Regions from separate parts of the Paenibacillus sp. 1-8 genome, predicted to be linked through region 2. Evidence: riboswitches for the same ligand, from Rfam matches in the RefSeq annotation. Region 2 holds a riboswitch; each other region holds the start of a gene.

Region 1 (2,268 bases), 1.5 Mb from region 2:
AATTCCTTACCCTTTTTCGGAGTCAGTGCATAAGCCAGTGTGAGCGGACCCAATCTGCCGGCAAACATCGTCAGGGTAATGACCAGCTTGCCTATAACCGTCAAATCAGATGTTAGCCCCATGGACAATCCCACCGTACCAAATGCAGACACCGTCTCGAACAATATCATCAGAAAATGATGATCCTCGGTTGCCGACAAAATCATCGTCACCCCAATGACAAACAGCAGTCCCAGCAGTGTAATGGTCAAAGCCTTGTAAACTCGTCCCTGCGCAAGTCTGTACCTGAACAGTACAATATCCTCCCTGCCCCGCAGCATCGAAATCACCGCTCCAATGAGCAGGGCGAATGTTGTGGTCTTAATCCCGCCTCCAGTGGAGCCAGGGGAAGCCCCAATAAACATGAGTATTATGATAAAAAACTGCGTAGCCTGTCGCAAGCCTGCAATGTCCAGCGTATTGGCACCTGCGGTGCGGGGCGTTACGGATTGGAATAAAGATCCCAGCAGCTTTCCACCCCAATCCAGCGAGCCCAGTGTCTTCGGATTGGTAAACTCGAATACAAAGATGACAAGCGTGCCGACTACAATCAGAGCAGCCGTCATGCTGAGTACCACCTTGGTATGCAAGGACAGTCTCTTTCGCTTGCGGTATTCCACCAGGTCGGACATAACCACAAAGCCGATACCACCCGAAATAATCAGAAACATAGCCGTAAAATTAACAATCGGATCATATACATAACCTGTCAGGCTGCGAAAGTGACCAAATAGATCAAAGCCTGCATTGTTAAACATGGAGATGGCATGCCAGATTCCAAAATAAATCGCCCTGCCTACGGGCATATCAAAGGACCAGCGAACCGAGAATATCGTAGCGCATACGCCTTCAATAACCAGTGAGTACAGTAATACCTTACGGATTAACCCGACAATTCCCTCTACAGAAGTCTGATTCATCGCTTCCTGCAAAATGAGACGCTCCCGCAAGGAAATACGACGCTTGAACACCAGTGCAATCAAGGTAGCCATCGTCATAAAGCCGAGCCCACCAATCTGGATCAGCGCAACGATGACAACTTGACCAAAAGTGGTAAAAAAGGTGCCAGTATCCTTAACAACAAGACCTGTTACACAGGTTGCGGAGGCGGCTGTAAACAAAGCGTCTATAAATGCAAGCGGCTTTCCTGTTGTATTGGAAATCGGCAGCATTAACAACAAGCTGCCTATAAGAATGATAATGGCAAAGCCCACAACGAATATCTGCGGTGGAGAAAGCCGAAGCCATCTTGCATTGGGATTCATCTATTTATCACTGCTCCTACTTGGTGAATTATGAGCATGGAGACGCTCCGGGTGCAGATTGTTCTTCCGATTGCTGTTACCCCCGGATTTTTTTCTGATTTTATAAGCCCTTTTAATGGTTAAAATGGAAGCGGTAGCGCTCGCCTTTGTCTCTGAATTTTAACCTTATCAGGGTTTATCTAATCCAATAAAATTCAGAGACAACAGCGATCGGAAGATCAAATGGAGCGCGAAGCGGACTTAACTCAGCAACGTTTTAATTATCCAACTTTTATTCGCACAAAAAAAGACACCGGAAATCCGAGTGCCTGACTTGGTTCCTGCTCACAGCCTACGAGGTTAGCTGACGGATTCGGGCTTCACAGTATGCCCTATTCACACTTCCGGTCCGGGACCGGCTGCGAAATTCACCCCAGTAACATGGTTCCCCCGTTTTCCTATGGAAATTCGGCTCAAATGTATATCGTTACCTATATATTTCATATGCATTGTCTCAACAGATTATAATCTTTCTGTATACAGAGCACAAAACCGATTTCGTCGAAATAACGTTAAATTAGCGGTAATTTGAGAATAGGCCACCTTTAATCGCAGCTTATCTTATTTTATTGAAACTTTAAAGTGCTTTCACTCCATTTTCATGAATATCCTAGGTCTGTTGGCGGGAACCTGTGCAGTATGATATCTTTAATGGATGTTCTTATTTACAGATTAAGGAGGAAACTCATGAATCCTATCGGGAAACCGGTCGTGCTCACGGCCAACTTTAAAAGATTAGGCTTGCTGGGCGGGATTGGCCTGATTTGCTTTTTTGTCTTTCAATTGCTTATTCCCTCGTTTAGTAATCCGAATCCGGAGGCACTGATGAATGCCAAGATCATCAGCAAGCAGGAAGCAGTCATACACGCGCTGGACTTCGCCCGCTCCGAGCTAGGCTATACCGAATCGCAGCCGGAAAAGCCTA
Region 2 (2,268 bases):
GGCATGATTCGCCGTATCATACGTGAAGGCCATGCCATAGGCAACCATTCCTATACCCACCCGGATTTTAGGAAGGCTTCACCGGAGCGCTTTCGCAACCAGATTAAGAAAACAGAACATATTTTGGAGGCCACCGTCGGCTTTCGACCCAAGCTGATTCGCCCGCCCTATGGTGAAATAACGGAGCCTCAGATCCAGTGGGCGCGTCGTCACGGCTACATGATTGTAAATTGGAACGTAGACTCCCTCGATTGGAAGGGACTGAGTAAAACACAAATTCAGCGTAATGTAATTCCTGCTACCGGACCAGGCTCCATCATTTTAATGCACGCAGGTGGAGGTCAAAGCTCCAACCTGAAAGGCACAGTTCAATCCCTGCCGGGTCTCATTCAGTCGCTGAAAGCCAAGGGCTACAAATTTGTCACGGTTCCACGGCTACTTCACACCTCGGAGCGGAAATAATAGTAAAAGGGCTGTCTTACCAGCAGATGCATTCTGCTCGTCAAGACAGCCCTTTTTTATTCGACAAAGCCCATATGAATTAGGATCGGCGATTAAGTTATTTGATATTGGTTTACATAATATATATTATGTAAATATAATTCATTGGCTTATACAGTCTATTTATCAATGACGTACAGCTTCACATTTTGAAAACCAAAGTCATTCACAAAAGATGGGCTACCCGGAATGAAAATATCAATCCGTTTCCCTGTAATGGCGCTGCCCTTATCGCGTGCTACCGCTACAAAAGATTGATCCGGCAGCCCTGGATGGGAATAGCCTGTAACCAGTACTTTCGTACCTAAAGGAATTACGCTTGGATCTACAGCAATCGTACCGAGCTTAAGCGGATTTCCGAAATAGTCCACCGCTCCCCATTTTCCATTTTCACAGGCTGCTGCGGAATACGCTGTGGCCTTCACGTCAACTACTTTGCTGTAGCTAAATGTTTTGCCCCATGCTTCAACCTGTTGACCGTCACCTGCTGGCTCTTTCTCGGACAAAAGCTGAGGCTTCGAATCCGAAGAGACCTTTACCTTGTTCTCATCCGGAACCTTAATTTGTACTCCTGCATATATATTGCTGGCAGCAACATCCGGGTTCTCCTTTTGCAGATCCTCTACAGATACCCCGTAACGCTGAGCAAGCAAAAAGAAGGTATCACCTTCCCTGGCGGTATGAAGCGAAGCGGCGTCAGCTACCCCTGCTGTCTGTGCCAATCCTGCGATAGCTGCGGCCAGCACTGCAAATTTCATTGTTTTTCCAATACGTTTCAGATGTTTCAAAAGATATGTACCTCCTCTAATATGCCTGCGAAGTTAGCTGTCGGATTCGGACTCAGGAGAAGCCCTATGCTTAATGCAATTCACCCCTAGGCACCTTCCATCCCTTCGTATGAAGACGGATCAGAAGTGACTGCCGTTGTTACGTCCCCCGCACTTCCCATGGTTTTGGGTCCCGCATTCAGCGTCTGTCTGGCTGTTTGCTGCCCCGGTAAGTTTTGGCTCATTGCATAGTATCACAATTTTGTAACCTAATCTGCATGAAATTGTTGGGAACCTTGAACATCATACTATATCCGTTACAATTTTGTCATCAAAAAATCGAAAAAGGTAATAAAAATCTGAAAGGATATGACAAAAAAAAGAATAAGCCCTCCCGTCAAACTTCCGTCGTGGAGGGCTTGCTTCATAGCTTTAAAAGCTCATTTCTTATAAAACCTTGGCAAGAAAATCCCGAGTACGATCATGGCTTGGAGTACCAAAAACCTGCTCCGGTGTACCTTGCTCCACAATTTGACCGTTATCCATAAAGATAATCCGGTCACCTACCTCGCGGGCAAAGCCCATCTCATGCGTTACGATGACCATCGTCATGCCACCCTCAGCCAGCTTCTTCATCACGTCCAGCACCTCTCCGACCATTTCAGGGTCCAAGGCGGAGGTCGGCTCATCGAATAGCATCACATGCGGCTGCATCGCCAAGGCACGTGCAATTGCAATCCGCTGTTTCTGTCCACCGGACAACTGGTTTGGATAGGTGTCTTTTTTGTCTTCAAGTCCAACGGTGCGCAGCAGCCCCAACGCAATTTTCTCCGCTTCCTTTGCTGCCTGGCCTCTAACCTGAGTCGGCGCAAGCGTCAGATTTTGCAGCACCGTTTTGTGCGGGAACAGATTGAAATGCTGGAACACCATCCCCATTTTCTCACGAGTCGCATTAATGTTGTGACCACGAGCCGTAATCGACTCACCCTCAAACAGAATC
Region 3 (2,268 bases), 2.7 Mb from region 2:
CTAATCATTGGGAAATATTGAGCAAATCCGGTTAGTGTGTTCTCGTCATCCAGTACGGCAACATATTGCTCTTGGCGAAGCGTGGGGCTTCCAAATTCGACTTCAAGCGCCTTCATTTGTTCCCAAGGTAGCCAGCCGTATATGTTGTAGGGTGGATCATAGCGCCACTCACATATCGCAGCCGCCTGCTGCTCGTCCATCGGTACGATCCGGTAGTTAGATATTGAGGCCGGCATGTCTTCCCATCCTCCTTTTACAAGTACTTAAACCATTAACAACAGATTGTAGACAAGTTGTTGGGGATTGGCAAGCGTGTTTATTTCATACCCAAGTCGGGTATACATTCAATAAGAAGGCTTTACTGTTCATATGCTCCCCCAGCCGTGACGGTAAGACCGACGATGTTCACAGAAACTGAAACCTTTTGAGGTGCCAGTTCGTCAGTAACGATAACGTTTCTGATGTTGTGGACATAAAAAACCGCAATTCGATTCCGTCCAGAATCAAATTGCGGCTCAGGGTTAGCTTGCTGTCGTTAGTTATTCTACGTTGTCGTCATCAGGAACTTCAGAAGCTACGGCGTGGTAAGCGTCTGTGCTCATAATTCTTTTTGCACCAACATAGCGGTTAGCGTAATAGTTTTCGTTCAGTGAGCTAACAATTACACCACGTGAAGTTGAGGAGTGGGCAAATTTCCCTTCACCTACGAAGATACCTACATGGGAAATGCCTCTTCCTGTGGTGTTGAAGAATACCAGGTCACCAGGTCTCATTTCATCGCGGGATACGGAAGATCCCATTTTGAATTGTGATCCGGATTGATGGGGCAGATTAATTCCCAGTTTTTGATATACATACATTGTGAAGCCGGAGCAATCGAACCCGTCGAGTGTAGTGCCTCCGTTTCTGTAGTTCGTTCCTTTGGCATCTTGGATGACCTGGTCCATCTTAGAGTCTGCAAATGCACTTCCTCCACCGAATGTAAAAGATGTAAAGGCAATGGCGAGACTCATGGCTGCGATCGTTAGCTTCTTCTTCAAAAAAAATATACCCCTTCCAATGCCTGCGAGGTTAGCTTAAGGATTCGGTAGAAGGTTCCCCTATGACCACTCTGTTGCGAGATCAATTCACCCAAACTGGTTCCCCCGCTTCCCAGGTGCCAGGAATTAGGCTTAACTTAAGATGTGCACCTTGGAGAGCAGTATTCACGATAACGATGTTTTGAAGGTAAAGGTTACAATAAAGATTACAAAGTTGTTACTATCAGTTCACTGCGATTATTGTAACAAAGTCGGCTGGCTTTGGCAAATGTTTCATCGCAAAAAGTTACAAAAAAAATCCGCTCCCTTTATCGCGGGAACGGATTTTGTTAAGAGTATTCAGTTATGTGCCGTTTGCCTGGATATGAATGGAGATGGATAGTTGTCTTTGGACAGCCAGAAATTGCTCGGGAGGAACGGAGTGAAGGTTCAACCTCTGCCGGAGATATCGGTATGCCATAGTCGGTACTGTGAACTGATGTGCCATAGCCTGACCAGACTGGTAACAAAATGATACGTTTGCTGGAGAATGAGTGCCAGCATGCCAGTCCAAATCATCGCCATCGTGCCGAATAGACCAAGGACGAGCAGTACACCTGCACCGAGCAGAAGCGAAATACCGATAGCCGGGAGGATTTGGCGAAAGAAGGCAAGCAGCGACGATAGTATGGCGTGACCACCTACGGTGCCTAGCTGCATGTACAGGATGCACTGGCGGATGAACCAGCCATAAGCAATCCAACCGATGGCATAGGGCAGAACATGCAGGAGATAGGTGGGAGATTGCAGCGTCCCTGCTACGATAGGGTAGAGCTTTGGCACCACCCAGAAAGCAGGGAGCAGCAGGAGTCCAAGCTCGATGACGTAATAGATCAGCGATGACAAGCCATGACGTTTCATTCCACGGAAAAAAGACAGACTTTGCGGCTCGGTCGCATGGGTATGCAGACTTTGGTATATTCCCGCCCGGATGAAGGGGGTAATCAGTGTACGCAGCACCGTTGCCCCCAGTAGTATCCACAGATACATATGAACCTCTCGGTTGTCCGTCAGGGCAATCTGGCTCTCCATCCAAAACAACGTCTGTCCCAGTTCATTTTGACCCTGATCGGGGTAGCGCAGCAGCAGGGGAGTAACGGCGGATTGTACCAGTCGATAGAGAAAAACGCCCCATAGCAGTCGATACAGAAACAGAATGATGACAATATAAAATTGTATGCGCACAAGC

What was found. A riboswitch is a leader RNA that binds a small molecule or an ion and turns the genes downstream of it on or off. The one in region 2 is predicted to bind cyclic di-AMP.
Region 1: it holds a riboswitch for cyclic di-AMP, as region 2 does, so the genes downstream of both, AC0WRU_RS19760 (TrkH family potassium uptake protein) here and AC0WRU_RS12855 (3D domain-containing protein) in region 2, are expected to answer to the same signal.
Region 3: it holds a riboswitch for cyclic di-AMP, as region 2 does, so the genes downstream of both, AC0WRU_RS00545 (C40 family peptidase) here and AC0WRU_RS12855 (3D domain-containing protein) in region 2, are expected to answer to the same signal.

The regions. Positions count from the first base shown of each region.
Region 1 is NZ_CM149995.1:4,294,392-4,296,659, forward strand. Features, by position in the region: gene AC0WRU_RS19760 (TrkH family potassium uptake protein) at 1-1,304, opposite strand, end outside; cyclic di-AMP (ydaO/yuaA leader) riboswitch at 1,618-1,767, opposite strand; gene AC0WRU_RS19765 (CPBP family intramembrane glutamic endopeptidase) at 2,031-2,268, shown strand, end outside.
Region 2 is NZ_CM149995.1:2,832,058-2,834,325, forward strand. Features, by position in the region: gene AC0WRU_RS12850 (polysaccharide deacetylase family protein) at 1-462, shown strand, start outside; gene AC0WRU_RS12855 (3D domain-containing protein) at 621-1,289, opposite strand; cyclic di-AMP (ydaO/yuaA leader) riboswitch at 1,297-1,470, opposite strand; gene AC0WRU_RS12860 (amino acid ABC transporter ATP-binding protein) at 1,716-2,268, opposite strand, start outside.
Region 3 is NZ_CM149995.1:137,731-139,998, forward strand. Features, by position in the region: gene AC0WRU_RS00540 (GNAT family N-acetyltransferase) at 1-236, opposite strand, end outside; gene AC0WRU_RS00545 (C40 family peptidase) at 540-1,040, opposite strand; cyclic di-AMP (ydaO/yuaA leader) riboswitch at 1,046-1,183, opposite strand; gene AC0WRU_RS00550 (hypothetical protein) at 1,470-2,268, opposite strand, start outside.